One region of the Marinobacter sp. B-21 genome, then DNA from elsewhere that is predicted to be linked to it. Evidence: predicted binding sites of a transcription regulator. Region 1 holds the regulator's gene; each other region holds the start of a gene.
The links. Region 1 encodes sigma-54, which starts transcription at its own class of promoters, with help from an activator protein. Its sites were predicted from a motif close to ANTGGCATNNANNTTGCTNT; they were not measured.
Positions count from the first base shown of each region.

Region 2: a site for sigma-54 is predicted at 2,251-2,270, ahead of AC13C0_RS02850 (TorF family putative porin). Genes of this name have one in related genera too.
Region 3: a site for sigma-54 is predicted at 3,516-3,535, ahead of flgA (flagellar basal body P-ring formation chaperone FlgA). Genes of this name have one in related genera too.

Region 1 covers NZ_JBSXNZ010000064.1:35,954-41,764, reverse strand. The annotation lists gene rapZ (RNase adapter RapZ) at 1-164, opposite strand, end outside; gene ptsN (PTS IIA-like nitrogen regulatory protein PtsN) at 192-662, opposite strand; gene hpf (ribosome hibernation promoting factor) at 749-1,057, opposite strand; gene AC13C0_RS07205 (RNA polymerase factor sigma-54) at 1,159-2,679, opposite strand; gene lptB (LPS export ABC transporter ATP-binding protein) at 2,892-3,617, opposite strand; gene lptA (lipopolysaccharide transport periplasmic protein LptA) at 3,595-4,161, opposite strand; gene lptC (LPS export ABC transporter periplasmic protein LptC) at 4,145-4,738, opposite strand; gene AC13C0_RS07185 (KdsC family phosphatase) at 4,735-5,295, opposite strand; gene AC13C0_RS07180 (KpsF/GutQ family sugar-phosphate isomerase) at 5,297-5,811, opposite strand, start outside.
Region 2 covers NZ_JBSXNZ010000047.1:1,980-7,790, forward strand. The annotation lists gene AC13C0_RS02845 (adenosylmethionine--8-amino-7-oxononanoate transaminase) at 1-1,229, opposite strand, end outside; gene AC13C0_RS02850 (TorF family putative porin) at 1,483-2,211, opposite strand; gene AC13C0_RS02855 (hypothetical protein) at 2,329-2,493, opposite strand; gene AC13C0_RS02860 (OprO/OprP family phosphate-selective porin) at 2,676-3,758, opposite strand; gene AC13C0_RS02865 (amino acid ABC transporter ATP-binding protein) at 3,925-4,671, opposite strand; gene AC13C0_RS02870 (amino acid ABC transporter permease) at 4,685-5,356, opposite strand; gene AC13C0_RS02875 (transporter substrate-binding domain-containing protein) at 5,445-5,811, opposite strand, start outside.
Region 3 covers NZ_JBSXNZ010000070.1:2,932-8,742, reverse strand. The annotation lists gene mnmC (bifunctional tRNA (5-methylaminomethyl-2-thiouridine)(34)-methyltransferase MnmC2/FAD-dependent 5-carboxymethylaminomethyl-2-thiouridine(34) oxidoreductase MnmC1) at 1-7, opposite strand, end outside; gene AC13C0_RS09255 (peptidylprolyl isomerase) at 12-632, opposite strand; gene AC13C0_RS09250 (cyclic di-GMP-binding domain-containing protein, MshE-related) at 853-1,602, shown strand; gene AC13C0_RS09245 (flagella synthesis protein FlgN) at 1,634-2,104, opposite strand; gene flgM (flagellar biosynthesis anti-sigma factor FlgM) at 2,112-2,438, opposite strand; gene flgA (flagellar basal body P-ring formation chaperone FlgA) at 2,661-3,362, opposite strand; gene AC13C0_RS09230 (chemotaxis protein CheV) at 3,564-4,493, shown strand; gene AC13C0_RS09225 (CheR family methyltransferase) at 4,531-5,358, shown strand; gene AC13C0_RS09220 (MFS transporter) at 5,362-5,811, shown strand, end outside.

The DNA.
Region 1 (5,811 bases):
TTGCCGAGGCGGCCCGGTTTTGTCTGGCTGGCGGCTTCCCGGGTAAGGGGGAAAAGCAGGCCGATCGGGAGGTTGTCTATGCAATAGAAGCCCAGGTCTTCCAGAACATGAAGTGCGGTACTCTTGCCCGATCCGGACCTGCCACTGACGATAATCAGCTTCATGACCACGTACCTCCACTGCAATGAATGTCATCCGCTTGAGGCGGTCATGCGCTCGTACAGGGTGCTGGCGTCCTCGCATTGCCGCAGGCGATCACAGAACGACCGCTCATTGAATTTTTCCGCCAGCTGGCTGAGCAGTTCCAGGTGTTCGCTGGTGGCCTCCTTGGGCACGACCAGGGCGAAGATCAGATCTACCGGCTGATTGTCGATGGCGTCAAACTCGACGCTTTCTTCCAGCGTCATCAGTACGCCCACCACATGATCCAGGCCTTCCAGGCGGCAGTGTGGGATGGCAATTCCCTGGCCAATACCGGTGCTACCCAGACGCTCCCGTGAGATCAGGTTATTGAATATCTGGGTTTCGCTGAGCGTATTGTCCTGGAGGTTTATCTGCTCGGCAATAAACTCCAGAGCCCGCTTCTTGCTGGATGCCGACACCCGACAGAGGGTGAGCTCCGGTGCAAGTATGTTGTCTATGGTCAGGGATGTGTCGCTCATGGATCGACTGCATTTCCGTTAAAAAAAGGCTGCGACACGTCAGCCGTGTCGCAGCTCGATTGGATGACTTGCATGAAAACAGCCAGTTAGCGAGAGCCGTTTCCGTGCATCCGGTCTACATTCTTTTCCTTGTGTTTGAGAATCTGGCGGTCCAGCTTGTCGATCAGGACATCGATGGCTGCGTACATATCCTCATTTTCTGCCTTTGCGTGAATCTCACCACCAACCACGTGCAGCGTGGCTTCCGCAATCTGGCGCACCTTCTCCACTTCCAGGGTTACCTGGCAGTTGCTGATGTGGTCAAAGTGACGCTCGAGCTTCTGGAACTTCTCTGAAACATAATCCTTCAGTGCGGGAGTCAGTTCTACGTGATGGCCTGAAATATTGAGTTGCATAGGCGTCTCCTGTTGTCATCGTTCCGGCTCCCGGGAGCCGGTCTGGGTGCTGGCGCATTGTGCGCCGGCGAATAGTACGTTGCGCCCGGACCCCGGGGTGTTCAGACCAGCCGCTTGCGTTCGTTCGAAGGCGGAATGTGCATGGCCTCCCGGTACTTGGCAACGGTGCGTCGCGCAACCTTGATTCCCTGTTCTCCTAGCATGGCTGCAATTTTACTGTCGCTCAATGGCTTTTTGGGCGTTTCCGCGGCAATCAGCTTTTTGATCATCGCGCGGATCGCCGTGGAAGAACATTCACCGCCTTCGTCAGTGCTGACATGGCTGGAGAAGAAATATTTCAGCTCGAAAATTCCCCGGGGGGTGTGCATGTATTTCTGGGTGGTGACCCGGGAAATCGTGGACTCATGCATCTCAACCGCCTGGGCGATATCAGAGAGGATCAGCGGTTTCATGGCTTCTTCACCCTGATCCAGGAATCCTTGCTGGTGCTCGACAATACGGGTCGCCACTTTCAGCAGGGTTTCATTGCGGCTCTGCAGGCTCTTGATAAACCATTTCGCCTCCTGCAACTGATCCCGCAGGTAAGTGTTGTCGGCACTGCTGTCCGCACGCCTTATAAGAGAAGCATAGCTGGCATTGACGCGGATGCGCGGGGCAATTTCCGGATTCAGTTCAACGCGCCAGCGGCCGTTGTGCTTGCGAACGATCACATCCGGAATTACGTAGTCAGGTTCGGTGCGGTCAATCACGTCACCGGGGCGGGGATTCAGACCGGTAATCAGGGCCAGTACATCCCGCAGCTGGTCTTCTTTCAGGCGGCTGCGGCGTAGCAGTTGGGCATAGTCGCGGTTGCCGAGCAGATTGATGTAATGGGTGATGACCAGGCGAGCCTGGGCCAGCCAGGGCGTTTCCGGCGGCAGCTGGTTGAGCTGGATCAGCAGGCATTCCTGCAGGTCCCGGGCGAACACGCCGGGAGGATCAAAATGCTGCAGCCGGTGAAGGACCGCCTCGACTTCATCCAGCTCAAGGGGGTCTTCTTCGTTTTCATCCAGCAACCCGGCATGAATCTCTTCCAGCGGACTGGTCAGATAACCGCGTTCATCCACTGCGTCCATCAAAGCGTGGGCAATGGCCTGGTCCCGTTCGCTCATCGGGGTCAGGTTCAGTTGCCATTCCAGGTGATCCTGAAGCGTGTCAGTGGGGGAGTTGCGGGTCTCGAAATCGTGATCGTTTTCGTCATCGTTACGGGCGGCCGATGCCGGTGCGGACTGGTAGATATCGTCCCAGGCGGTGTCGACCGGGAGATCGTCCGGGATATTATCCGGGATTTCGTTTTCCGAGGACCAGTCCGGACCGTTTTCGGTTTCATCCCAGTCGGGTGAAGGTTCGGGAACTGTCTCAGCGGCGGACTCGGTGGCATTGGCCTCCCGTTCGTCATTCCCGGTGTCGGTCTCCGGCTGATCCTCATCCTCGGACGTCTCCAGCATGGGGTTGGATTCCAGGGCCTGCTGGACTTCCTGCTGAAGGTCGAGAGTGGAAAGCTGTAGAAGCCGGATCGCCTGTTGCAGCTGGGGTGTCATGGTCAGGCTCTGACCCAGCTTTAACTGTAAGGAGGCTTTCATTACCATGGTTCAGGATCCGTCACTCATCAGCGCTTGGTGTCGTAGGTAGTGAAAAATTCTTTATATGTCGGTTACTTGCCTTGGCTCTGTATTACCCTAGCAAGTTCTTTGCCGAGTTTACTTGCTACAGATCATCAAAACAATCCGGGGGTCAGATGAAATTGGGGTCAGATGAACTTTTCATCTGACCCCAATTTCATCTGACCCCAATTTCACAGTCGGAACTCATTGCCCAGATACACTTCCTTCACCTGCTGGTTGGCCAGAATGGCCTCGGCATTACCGGAGGCGATGATGTGGCCACCGGAAACGATGTAGGCATTCTCACAGATGTCCAGGGTCTCACGCACGTTGTGGTCGGTAATCAACACACCAATGCCCTTGTCCCGAAGATGCCGGATGATGTGTTTGATATCGCTCACGGAAATGGGGTCGACACCGGCGAACGGCTCATCCAGGAGGATAAAGGCCGGCTCCATCGCCAGGGCCCTGGCAATTTCCACACGCCGGCGCTCGCCGCCGGACAGGGCCATGCCCATGCTGTCACGAATGTGGGTAATGTGGAATTCTTCGAGCAATTCTTCCACCTTCTTTTCCCGCTCCGCCTTACCCAGACCCTTGCGGGTTTCCAGAATGGCCATGATGTTGTCGCGCACCGACAGTTTGCGGAATACCGAGGCTTCCTGGGGCAGGTAACCGATGCCCTGACGCGCCCGGCCGTGCATGGGCAGATGAGTGATGTCGCGGCTGTCGATGGTGATCCGGCCGCGGTCGGCGGGAACCAGCCCCACAATCATGTAAAAGCAGGTGGTTTTACCGGCGCCATTGGGGCCCAGCAGACCAACAATTTCCCCGCTGCGGATTTCCAGGGAAACGTCGATCACCACTTTTTTCTGTTTATAACTCTTTGCCAGATTACTGGCTCTCAGAACTGCCATCGGATTCCTGTCTGTCAGTACGTCTGTCAGTGCTGCGTGGCTGAATCACCATTTCTACCCGGCCGGATCCTTCACCGGTATCGGCGCCGCCTTGGGCAGTTACGACCCGGCGGACGGTATCATAATGGATGACATCGCCCCGGAACAGGTTGCCATTCTGTTCGATGACCGCTTGCCGTTCAAAGATCAGACGCTGGTCAGTGGCCGACCAGGTAATATTCAGCGCCCTGGCGTCGGTTTCACCTTCGCCCTCACGGGTTGGCTGGCGGTAACGGGCCGGGCTTCCGAAGGCTTCAATCCGGTTCAGGCCGTTTTCGTCGCGGTACAGAACCACACGCTCCGCGCTCAGATGGGTCTCGCCCTGTTCCAGCTCTACATCGCCGGTGTAGGTGGCGATACCCTGGCCGTCGTCGAGGCGGGCGTTGTCTGCGGTTACCTTGATAGGAATGTCAGAACCAAGGTCGAAAGCTGCTGCCGGCCCCGCCATGGCGATGGTCAGCAGGGCAGCCATCAGGCCCCGGTATCGGTTAGTTTCCGGTTTCATAGAGTCCTTCCACCTGAGAGTTCAGTTCCAGAATCCGCTCGCCGATCCACGCTTTCATACCTGTGGCACGGGTGGTTCCTGTCACGTCGCGTATTTCTACGGGTGCATCTGTGTATGCCATGCCCCGGTCGTTGTCCAGGGTCAGGGTTGGCGTTGTCAGGGTGGTGTCCCGACCACCCACATTTCGGAGTACCCGGACATTGCCGGTCAGGTAAAGCAGGTTTTCATTTTGCAGGAGGCTGCCATTCTCGGCTTCCACAATCCAGGGCAGAGTGTCGGCATCGCCGGTGCCGCTGTAGAGTTTGGCCCTCGGCGATTCCATGGTGGCCAGGTTGCCCTCCTCGAACTGCTCTATCCGCGGGCTGGTAAAACTGACCTTGGGGTTGCCGGCTTCATCGAACGCGGTGTACTTGCCATTGACCACGAATCCGTCGGGTTCGGTATCGCCTCTCAGATCGGCGGCCTGCCTGTCGATAGCCGGAGGCTCATCACTTCGCCACAGCAAAAACACCGCCGCGACAATGGTACCCGCCAGTGCCAGCGTTTGCAGCCGGGGCCGGTCCGGGAGCCAGTTCACGTGCCAGCCTCCTGATCAGGCCCCAGGTAGGGGGCCAGCGCTGCGTCCAGCTTTCCGTGGGCGCTAAGCAGCAGGTCGCAAGCCTCCCTCACGGCGCCGTTTCCTCCCTGGGCCCTGGTACAGTAATCCGCATGCTGCCGGACCAGCCAGTATCCGTTGGGCACTGTGATTCCAAGGCCTGCAAACGTCAGGGCTGGCAAGTCTGGCAGATCGTCGCCCATGTAGGCGATCGCTTCCGGGCGGATGTTCATGGTACTCACCAGTTCCTGCAGGGCTGCTTTCTTGTCCTCTCGCCCCTGCATCAGGTGCGGGATACCGAGGTCCCGCATGCGTTTTTCCGTCAGTGGCGACTTACGCCCGGTGATGACAGCGACAGTTATGCCCGCAGCCATCAACTGTTTCAGGCCCAGGCCGTCGAGAATGTTGAACGCCTTGAGCTCATCGCCGGTGGCGCTGAAGTAGAGCTTGCCGTCGCTCATGATGCCGTCGACATCAAGGGCAATCAGGCGGATCTGCGCCGCTTTCGCCAGCAGGGATTCGGGCCATTCATTCTGCATATCAGATAACCCCGGCCCGCAGCAGGTCGTGCATGTTAATGGCGCCGATCAGGGCGCCGCTCTCATCGGTAACCGGCAGGGCGTTGATCTTCATTTCTTCCATCACGTTCAATGCTTCTGCCGCGAGATGATCGGCCTGGATGGTTTTTCCATGCCGGGTCATCACCTCATGGATGGGCGTATTGTGGATGTCTACTGAGCGGTCCAGAGTCCGGCGAAGGTCGCCGTCCGTAAATATTCCTGCAAGCGCGCCCTGTTCATCAACGACAGTGGTCATGCCGAGGCCCTTGCGGGAGATTTCCAGCAGGGCACCGCTGAGGGGCGTGCTTTCGCTGACAACCGGAATGCGATCACCGGTATGCATGATGTCAGAGACCCGCAGCAATAGCCGCCGGCCCAGGCTTCCGCCCGGATGGGAAAAGGCAAAATCTTCGGCGCTGAAACCTCTGGCCTCAAGCAGGGCGACCGCGAGAGCATCGCCCATCACCAGGGTTGCGGTGGTGGATGACGTGGGTG
Region 2 (5,811 bases), on a different contig from region 1:
TGGCGGGTCAATGAATGCTGATACACCCGGATTCCCCGCCGTTCCTGCCAGGGGAACGGGGTTTTCGATGCCTTGTCTTTCACCATCTCTACGGCGAGGGTCATGCCGTGCTGGCGGATATCTCCCACGTTGGGGTGGTCCGCCAGGTGGGCAACAGATTCGGCCATGCAGGTGGAGAGCCTGCGATTGCTCTCGATAACGTTGTCGTCCCGGAAGGTGTCCAGGGTGGCCAGTGCCACAGCGCAGCCAATTGGGTTGCCAGTGTAGCTGTGGCTGTGCAGGAAGGCCTTGAGGGTTTCATAGTCGTCGTAAAATGCGTTGTAGACATCATCGGTGGTCAGCACTACGGACAGCGGCAGGTAGCCAGCGGTCAGCCCCTTGGACAGACACATGAAATCCGGGGTGATGCCCGACTGCTCGCAGGCGAACAGGGTGCCGGTTCGGCCAAAGCCCACTGCAATCTCATCGGCAATCAGGTGCACGCCATAGCGGTCGCAGGCTTCTCTCAGCCTGGTGTGGTAAATCGGGTGGTGCATGCGCATGCCGCCGGCACACTGGATTAAAGGTTCCACCACCACGGCGCAGATTTCGTCGTGCTTTTCGGCCAGCAGTGTTTCCATGGCCTCAAACTGGCGCAGTGCGTAATCCTCATCGGTCTCACCCGGTTCTTTGTTAAACGCATCTGGGGAGGGCGCCGTCAGGACTTCCATCAACAAAGGCTGGTAGGTGTCCTTGTACAGAGATACATCGCCGAGGGCCAGTGCGCCCAGAGTTTCCCCATGGTAGCTGTTGCTCAGGTTCACGAAGTTTTTCTTGCCCGGTTTACCGTGGTTTTTCCAGTAGTGGAAGCTCATCTTGAGGGCGGCTTCGATCGCAGACGAGCCGTTGTCGGCGTAAAAGCATTTGTTGAGTCCTTCCGGAGTTGCCTCAATCAGGCGCTCGGACAGGTTGACCACGGGCTCATGGGTAAAGCCGGCCAGGATGACATGCTCAAGCTGGCCAATTTGTTCCTGGATCGCGGCGTTGATTCTCGGATTGGCATGGCCGAACAGGTTGACCCACCAGGAGCTCACGGCGTCGATGAACCGGTTGCCCTCGAAGTCTTCCAGCCAGACACCTTCGCCCCGCTTGATCGGGACCAGTGGCAGGGTTCCTTCATGGTCTTTCATCTGGGTGCAGGGATGCCACACGGATTTGAGGCCACGGGCGACGAGGTCAGCATTGCGCATGAGAATTCTCCATCAGACGGTCGTGTTCTGGATTGTCGGCGGTTAACCTGTGCGGATATTACCGTTAACAGCGGCGACTGGCCAATGCCGACAAACTTCCAGAGCCTCGGAATTCCTTAAGAAAGACTAAGGGGACGCTGATGGGACGGGGATTAAAAAATCCCAATAATTTACTGTAGCAGGATTTCAGGACGCAGGCCCATTGACCGGGCCTGCTTTCACTTGACCAAAATCACTGGAAAAGCGTCCGTAATCAGAAGCTTTTACTCCAGCCAAGCCAGAATTTCGGATCATCCGAGTTGACGGAGCCAAGGGCGCTGTCCGGGTCGATATCCGAATATTCCAGATTGATACTGACGGAGCCGAGCGTTCCCGCATCCTTGGTCACGTTGACGGCGGCGTGTCCATAGCTCGCCTCGCCCACGGACGGTTTTTTGTCGTCGGTAAAGTCGTAGTAGCCTAATGTAACACCTGCACTGAAATCATTTTCCAATGGCATGTGGGCGCTCAGGTAATAGAAGACATCACCTTCCACGAACAGCCCTGGTGTGCTGTTGTCACTGTTTACTGTATAGGCTAGCCCCGCGGATAAATACCCGTAACTCAGCTCCCCGTATATCTCCCCGAAATCAATAGAGGCGGGAGCGTCCGGGTAAGCATAATATATATACCCGACGTCATATCCGATATCGTTGATAGCGCCCGAGTAACCCGCATAGAGGTCAAACTCATAGCTGGTCCCGTCGCCAAAATCCACATTGGAACCCCATACACCGGCATACAAGCCGGACGCATGCTCGTAGTCGAGCCCACCCTGGACAGCAGCTGAATTGTCTGTTTGTGTCACGCCACGGAAGAGGTAATTGCTGGAGACGCCTACATTGGCGCTTACGTCAGCGCTGACCATTGAAGGAGTTGCCTGAAGAACTGCAAACAGACCAACACCGAGCAATCCGGATTTTCTGAGAACTTGCTTATCCATTATGTACACCTTTTTAAGTTGCGCTTTTCGCATTCCTCAGGAGCAAACAAGGTGCCAATCATTATAACTTGTTGTTTATTATAACTTTAATTCTAAAAAGCAGTAGCGAAGTCCGATTCATAAATCCGCAGCGCCCCAAAATGGAGCGATATCCATCGTTCGATCAGTGTGGCGCTCGATTTTAGTGCCAGCCTGGTCGCCCTTGACCTTTTTGCGCCCAAAGTCATCCGGCCAGCCCCGGCGCTGTACCGGAACAACGCCGGTCAACGCGCTGCGCGCCATGTCGGGCGCACCATAAAAAAGGGGCAGAAAAATCTGCCCCTGAAACCTGATTAACTCTTTATCTCGCCAGTATCAGCGCCAACGCGGACAGAACCCAAACCCAATAACCATCTTGCTGTTTATACAGCAATTTTACCATTTGGCTTGAGCCTTACATAAGCGGAACCGGGGATCATGCATGATCAAAACGCATACTGGAACCGCGCACGGACCTCATCTCCGCTTTCGCCGCTGGCTTGCTCGCCGTCCATGTAGCTCAAGCCGAGTCGGACATTCTTATTGGCGTAGTAGTTAACACCCAGCGTCGTTTGCTCGCCGTCGGTTGTGGCCAGCCCCACGTCACTGTATTTTCCATCACCCTCTTCAAAACGGGCGATTACTTCCCAGGCACCTCTGGGCGATGACGGCTTTACCCGCTTAAACACGCCCGCTTTGTAGGGGCGACTCTCTCCGGTAATGACCCAGCCGAGCTGCACGTAGTAGCCATCGACATCCAACTGCCCTTCCTCGGAATCGAAGTATTCGGCCTGAGCGTGGAAAGGCCCCATACGGCCAGCCAGTTCCAGATTGTAGGTATCGATTTCATCAGCCTGAACATCGGCCTCACGCGTGGTATAACCCGCGCCAAGATGAACAACGGCATCATTCGTTTGAATCGGCGCAAACGTACCCCGTGCCGTTATCGCCGTATTATTGAAGTCGTTGCTGCCGTCACCATCCGCTTCAAAATAACCGATACCGTAGGTCCAGTTACTTCCCTTCCCGCTCAGCTGAATACCGCCACTGCGTCCGGGAGCATAACGCTCGGTCATGGCGGAGCGCTCTAGCGCGGAAATGTCTTTCGAGCTTGTCAGTTCTTCCAGGCCGAAAGGCTCTTTCTGCTTACCGATGGTGACGCTTGCAACTGAGCCAAACCCCAGGTACCGAATGTAAAGGTCTTCGACGTCACCGCCGTCGGCACCCTCACTTTCCGCGACGTTAAACTGAGTCTTGTAGGCCCAGTCGCCATAATGGCCCTTGACGTATAAGCGTGCACGCCGCACATCAAAATCCTTGGTATCAACGCCGTTGTCATCCGACTGCGTTGCGTCGTAATCCCACTGGATACGGCCACCAAGCTGAAAGGATGCCAAATCATCAGACGTTTTGACCTCAATACCACTCTCGGTATTGATCACCAGGTCCTCACCGTCAGTCGTAACAGTACCGGCCTGTGCGGAAACAGCGGAAACCGCCAGCATCAAGCTCAAATATTTCTTAGCCATGGTTTTCTCTTACCTTGTCGGTTTGCTTGTGTATTTTGGAACACCGGGGTAAGTGTATTTGGCTAACATTGCGAAAAAGTTACAGAAAACCAATTAGTCGACCCTGAAAAAAGAAAAACCTGAAGAAAAGCCCCCGGAAGCAGGGGCTTTGTCTGGGCGGCTTAGCTCAGTGCGCGAGTACCCGTGACAGGAATGACTGGGTGCGCTCGTTCTGGGGGTTGTCGAAGACGTCTTCGGGTTTGCCTTGCTCGACAATCTGGCCCTCGTGGATGTAGATCACCCGGTCGGCCACTTCGCGGGCAAAGCCCATTTCGTGGGTGACGACCATCATGGTCATCCCTTCTTTGGCCAGCTCGCGCATGACGTCCAGCACTTCACCGATCATTTCCGGATCCAGGGCTGACGTTGGCTCGTCGAACAGCATCAGGCGCGGTTCCATGGCCAGGGCCCGGGCAATGGCAACGCGTTGTTGTTGGCCGCCCGACAGATGGCTTGGATACTTGTCTGCCTGATTTCCGATGCCAACCCGGCTCAGCAGTCGTTCAGCAGTGGCATTGGCAACTGTCGGTGATTCGCTCTTGACCTTCCGGGGTGCCAGCATGATGTTCTTCTTCACCGTGAGGTGCGGGAACAGGTTGAACTGCTGGAATACCATACCGACTTCCTTGCGGATCTCGGCCAGGGCTTTCGGATTACCGCTCTTTGGCGCAAGCTCGTGGCCATCCACCTTCAGATGACCGGATTCAAACTCTTCCAGGCCATTGACGCAACGGATCAGGGTGGACTTACCGGAGCCACTGGCGCCGATAATGACCACCACTTCGCCTTGTTCGACGGTTAAATCTATATCTTTCAGGACATGCAGGTTGCCGAAGTACTTGTTCATGCCCTTCATTTCTACAATATGAGTCATGGGTACCTTTCCTTCAGACAGAGACCAGTCCGCGCCGCTCGACGTAGCGGAGAATCAGGGACAGAGAGAGGGTAATGGCGAGATACAGGATCGCGACCACGAAATACACCTCAAACGCGGTGAAGGTGTTGGCAATGTAGATCTGGCCCTGGCGGACCAGCTCGCCCACACCAATGACCGAGAAAAGAGACGTGTCCTTGATGCTGACGATGGCCTGGTTGCCCAGCGGCGGAATCATCCGGCGGAATGCCTGGGGCCAGATGATGGACCAGAATGTCTGGGTTCTGGACAGGCCCAGGGAAAGGCCCGCTTCGCTCTGGCCTTTGGCAATGGACTGAACACCACCGCGAACCACTTCCGAAATATAGGCGCCGGAGTTCAGCGCAATGGCTGCGATACCGGCGGTCAGGGGATCGATCGGGCCGCCGATCAGGTCGGGCAGGCCGTAAAAGATAAACAGGACCTGGACCAGGATCGGAGTACCGCGAAAAATTTCGATGTAGGCGGTCGCCGGCCATTTCAGGAACCATCGCTTGTTGATGCTCAGCAGGCCGAAGAAAATGCCCAGGGCAAAACCAATGACCAGGCCACCGAAGGAAATCAGGAGGGTGTAGGGAATCCCTTCAAGCAGAAAAGGGATGGAGTCGATGGCAGCCTGCCAGTCGAACTGAAACTGGAATTCCACAGTGAGGATCTCCGCAGCGTTTTGGAGTCAGGAACGGCCGGAGTGAACACACCCCGGCGCAGGGAATCAGACCTTGCGGGTCCGGTCCTTACATGCCTTCTGGCATCGGGCCAAACCATTTTTCATAGATGGTTTTGTAGGTGCCATCTTCTTTCATGGCCGCGAGAGCCGCGTTGACATCATCGACCCACTCACTGCCATTCTTGAGGGCGATGCCGTATTGCTGGCCTTCGTAAAGCGGTCCAACCGTCTTGACCTTGCCTTCACCCTTGGTGCGGGCAAAGTAACCAACGTTCGGCGCATCGTAGAAGACCGCATCAATGGCACGGGACATCAGCGCCATGTACATGTCTGAGCTGCCGGGATACGGAGTGACACCATCGTCTTCTTCGAGGGTCTTTACCAGGTAGTCGTAACTGGTGCTGCCGATCTTGGTGCCAATTTTCTTGCCTTCC
Region 3 (5,811 bases), on a different contig from region 1:
AGCGCATGGTGTCAGTCAGCAGTATCCAGCACGGTTACCTTCTTAATGATCACGGCTTCAACCGGAACATCGGCCATGCCCCGCTTCCGGGTCGTCTGCTTGCGGGCGATAGCATCAACGGCACCCATGCCCTCGGTCACCTTGCCGAAGACGGCATAGCCAGGGCCACGGACGCCGGCATTGAGGAAATCGTTGTCTGACAGATTGATGAAGAACTGTGAGGTGGCGGAATCCGGAGAGCTGGTCCGGGCCATGGCAATGGTTCCACGGAGGTTGGGAAGTGTGGATCTGGCTTCGTTCTTGATGGGGGCGCGGGTCGGTTTGCGGGAGAGGTCATCGGTAAACCCGCCACCTTGGATCATGAAGCCGGGAATGACCCGATGAAAGATGGTGTCGTCGAAGAATCCGGCCCGTGCGTACTCCAGAAAGTTGGCAACGGTTGCAGGGGCAACATCCGGGCGGAGCTGCAGTTCAAGGGCACCTTCACTGGTCACCATCCGGACTTTCGGAAGCGGTTCATCGGCTGGTTGGCCACTGCTCTGGGCCAGAGCAGTGCCAGCGGGCAAAAGCAAAGAGAGAAGTATCAACAGTACGGGAGTCACACTTTTCAAGGGTTTTACCAGATTTGTCATTTTCGGCCGCTCTCTGTGTTATTCGCAGGGGCTTTTCCTGCGACAATTCAGTGAATTCTGTTTTCCGGTGCGTGATCTTAGCAGAACGTGATTGTAAAACGGGGACTGTATCCACGCACATTTGATTGTGATCAGCTAACCTTTTCGGATGCAGGAATGAGTGCATCACATTCGCCGGGCAGGGTTGTACGGTTTTCACTGTTGAATAAGGAGAAACTGGGTGAGAATCCGCCAGGGATTTGAAGAAAAGTCACGCCTTGGGCGATTACTTGTCAATCGCGGGTATCTGTCTGAAGGCCAGCTGGATGAAGGCCTGAGAATTCAGCGCGAAACCGGCCAACGCCTCGGTGAAGTGCTCATTCAGGCCGGTTGGATCACGGATAAGGAACTTCACCGGGTTCTCAAGCACCAGTCCCGCTATCGTAACGCGGCGGCCCTGGTGACCATGGTTACGCTTCCGTTCCAGCCGCTGGTGACGTTTGCGGCCAGTAACAGTGCAGATACCTCCCAGTCGGCGTTGGAAGCCGGCGAACTCTATGAGAGAGGGAATCTTGCGCCGCTGACCGAGACCGAGCTGGCGGCCGTATCGGGGCAGGGTGATCCGACCCTGCTAGACCGGATCGGACTGGTCGGGGCGATGGCAGAGAATCCGGCCGGTGGCGACAGCCAGGGAGGAAGCCCGGCGGCTGACGTTATTGAGGGGATGAAACTGACGGCAAATATCTTCGTGCCGGTTCTGAACTTCCTGGATTCAGACCTTACCATTTCCGGCGTTCACTACCGGGAGGATGAGCCCCGTTACGCGGTTCGGGAAGACGGGGCGCTGATGCTGGCCTTTCCGGAACGTATTGAAGAAATCCGCATGGACAATATCCGTGTTACCGGAGGCCAGGGCGCGTCAATGGGCAACGTGACCATTCAGGATATCCGGTTCCACCCGGACTCCCGGATGACCATTTACACCCGATAGAAACGGTTATGGGCCAAGGCCAGCGCGGTTTTCAGGCGCTTGCGAGCACTGTCCGGCTTGAAACTGTCGTGTGCTCACCACGTGCTCCGTAGAGCTTCTGCTGGCTATTGGCGCCCCGGAAAATGTCGGCCAGCCGGGTCAGGCGTTTTTGCAGATGGGTGATCACCCGACCGTTGTTCTGGTTCAGGGTCTGACAGGCTCGCAGTTTCTGGTCCGCTTCCTGCCAGAGCTGATAAAGCTCAGAAAGGCCCGCACTGCGAATAAAGCGGGAGGGCTCTCCGCTCTCGGGGCGATAGCCCATCTGAACCAGCGTCCGGATTTTCTGCTTTGCCCGCTCACGAATGGCCCCGAGAAGATCGTTTTTCTCTCTGGTCAATTCGTTCAGAGCCTGGAGATCGGAGGTGGCAAGGCAGGTTTTTTCCCTGCCGAGAATGTCAGCGAGTGTGTCCAGCTGGCTGACATCCTGGGATAGAAGAGCCTTCAGATCATCGATTGCTGCCATGATTTACTCACCCGAAAATGCTTTCATCCATCTCAAGCATTTTCTGGGCCAGTTTTTCGGCGTCAATTTTGTAGGTCCCGTTTTCGAGAGCGGAACGGATCTGCTCAATACGGTCATCATCCATCTCAGGATAATCACCCAGCTTCTGTTCCAGCTGTTTGAGATTCCTGGCCTGACTGCTCAGGCTCACGTTTTCACCCCGGGCTCCCCGGGTCTGAGTTTTTGCCTGCTCGTTGGTCGCCGGCTGGCTGCTCTGAGCGCCAGCGCCCTTGTCGGCCGTGGTTCTCTGGGTGTTGACCTGGCCGGGGCCAATTCCATTGAAGTCAACTGACATATCGATACCTGCTTGCCTGATGCGCACACGTTTGCGGCGCTTACTCGAGTTTATGTCTTCTTAACGGCGGAACCGCAGAAACCTTTAGAAACTTTTTGCCTTCCGGATTAACATATTTTTACCCGGTAAATTTTTTCACCCCCAACCACTACTGCTCCCGCTACTACTGTCACCGGGCCTGGCAGAATCTTGCCGTGCCGGCAAAGTGCTGCCGAAGCGCGGCTACATCTGGATCTCAACACGGCCGGGGGCAACAACGTTCGCCTTTACCGTACGTGAGGAGCTCAGATTCTCGACCAGAACTTGCTCTCCTATGCCTGCGTTGGCCAGAGCCTTACCTCGGGAACGCACTGAAAATCCGCCGGTTTTCGCAGTAATGATAACATGATCCCCACGCTCTACCGCATCCGGCGCAGAGAGTATATCCGGAGTGATCAAAGAGCCGGCATTTATGGATCGCCGAACCTCCATTCCGACCGCTTGTGCGGTCTCGGTTATCGCTCCGCGCCTTGAGGCATTGATCTCCACGGACTGATGCGTCACCAGATCCGGGGTAATCCGCTCACCGCGAGTCAGGGGGCGGGTTGCAATCAGGGCGGGCCCACGGATTGAGATGGAGGCCGTAACGAACATTCGCCAGGGGCGGCTTCCCTCACAGGCTACCAGCAGGGACGGGCTTGTACTCTTCCAGGGGTCGCCGCTGAACCCGACACTCAGGGGGCGTTCGCACCCGGCGAGGGTGAGGCGGCTATCGATGGACCCTGGTTCAAAGGAAACCGTATAGCCCGCACTGGCCTGTTCGTTGGCAAAGTCGTCCAGAAACGCCAGGGTGGCCTGCCGGATCTGTTTGGCAGTGGTTTGGGCCAGCAATGGGCCGCTCAGGCTGGACATTAGCAGGAGTAGGGCAAAATTGGTGATGCGCATACGTATGAGTTTGTCCTATGCTTGTCAATATCAGGGCAGAAAAACCCGAACAATGCTAAGGGTTCCGGGAAAATGGCCGTTAAGTTGGCTGACCCGCCGCTGAGATGACGGTTTCCCGTCGATCAGGCGATTATTCGGCGATATATTCAGTGAACAGCAAGATATATGCCGGCGGAAAGCCGGCCAGCCAGGAGAAACAAAATGGCAGGGGTATTGGACAGCGTAAACCAGCGCACGCAGCTGGTAGGGCAGAATCGCCTTGAGCTCCTTCTTTTCCGCTTGAGAGGGCGTCAGATTTACGGCATTAACGTTTTCAAGGTGAAGGAGGTTTTGCAATGTCCCAGGCTGTCATCTATTCCCAACAGCCGGAACGTCGTCAGGGGGGTCGCCCATATCCGGGGCGAAACCATTCCGATTATTGATCTGAGCATGTCCATTGGATTGCCCGGAATTCCACAGGAAGAGCTGGCGACCAGTTTTGTCATCATTACCGAGTACAACCGTAAAACCCAGGGCTTCCTCGTTACTGGTGTCGACCGGATCATGAACATGAACTGGGAAGATATTCTGCCACCGCCCAGGGGTGCCGGAAGGGATGTTTACCTTACCGCTGTCACCAAGATCGATGATAAGCTGGTAGAAATCATTGATGTAGAGAAGATTCTTGCAGAAGTTTCTCCGCTCGGTGAGGATGTTACCGAAGCCGTGCTGAGCAAGAGTGCCGATCGGGTGCCCGGCCACCTGCCCGTCCTGGTGGTGGATGATTCGTCCGTGGCCCGTCGCCAGATAGAGCGTTGCCTGACGGCTATCGGAATGGAAGTCGTCACCAGGAATGACGGCAAACAGGCTTATCAATACCTGAAGGAAGTGACTGCCGACGGTTCGCGGGCAAAGGATCATTTCTCCCTGATCATTTCCGACGTTGAAATGCCAGAGATGGACGGCTATACGCTGGTGACGAAGCTTAAGGGTGATCCGGCCCTCGCCGACATGTTTATCATGCTGCACACCTCTCTCAGTGGGGTCTTTAATCAGGCCATGGTCAAGAAGGTCGGTGCCGACGACTTCATGGCAAAGTTCAGTCCGGACGAACTCGCCGAGCGGGTAATGGAAATCATCGACCAGGGTTGATGAAGCTGCTCAGAGATTCACTCAGAACAGAGATCCAATGAAAGCGGATATAACGCCACAGGAATATGAAGCCTTCAAGTCGTTCCTGCAGGATGCCTGTGGGATTTTGCTGGGAGAGAACAAGCAGTACCTGGTGAAAAGCCGGTTACGCCGGATTCTCGAGGAGAACAGCCTGAACTCGCTCGGTGAGCTCCTTGATCGTCTCAAGCGGCCAGGCCGGGGTGGTTTGCGTGAAGTTGTTATTGACGCCATGACCACCAATGAAACCCTGTGGTTCCGTGATAACCATCCGTTCCGGATCCTTCAGGAGAAACTGCTTCCCGAATTTGCCGAGCGCAATTCCAGCCAGCCGCTTCGAATCTGGTCTGCCGCTTGTTCAACCGGGCAGGAACCTTACTCGATTGCGATGATTGTGGAGGAGTTCCGAAGGCTCCGGCCAGGCAAATTGCGTGATGTAAGAATCACCGCAACGGATATTTCCAAAAGCGTGCTTGAGGTTGCCCGTAAGGGCGAATACGAGATGATCGCCATTGGTCGCGGGTTATCACCGGAGCGGCAGAAGCAGTTCTTTACGCCGTCCCTGAACGGTGGCTGGCAAATCAAGCCGCAGATCAAGACCATGGTAGAGTTCAAGGAGCTGAACCTGCTGGAGCGATACATGCTCGGCAAATTCGATATTGTGATGTGTCGCAACGTTCTGATTTATTTCTCAGCGGAATCAAAGAAAGACATCCTGACCAGGATGCATGCCACCCTTAATCCGGGAGGTTATCTGGTTCTTGGTGCCTCTGAATCTCTTAACGGTTTGCCCCACCTTTACGAGATGGTCCAGTGCCACCCCGGAATTATCTACAGGAAAAAATAAACCATGCCCATGAATGTCTGGGTGCTGGTTGCGGCTCAGGCGCTGGCGATGTGCACAGCGCCCTTCATTGTTTTCATTGGCAGCATCCAGGGCCGTATGCTTGCACCCGCAGCGGAATACGCCACACTTCCTGTCGGTCTTGTTGTCGTCGGGACAGTACTGGCCATCAAGCCTGCCACCTGGCTGATGGAACGATTCGGCCGCAAGCGGGTGATGCTGCTGGGCGCAACCATGGGGATGCTGGCCGGATTGCTCGGTGCACTGGCATCCTGGCTCGGATTGTTTTCGCTTTTGTGCCTGGCGACGGTTGTTGGTGGCACCGGATTGGCGGTAGTTCATCAATACCGTTTCGCAGCCATGGAGTCTGTGCCTCCGGGGCTGGCAGGTTCTGCCGCAGCCCGGGTGCTGCTTGGCGGGTTGGTTGCTGCCTGGCTAGGGCCCGAAGTCGCCGCT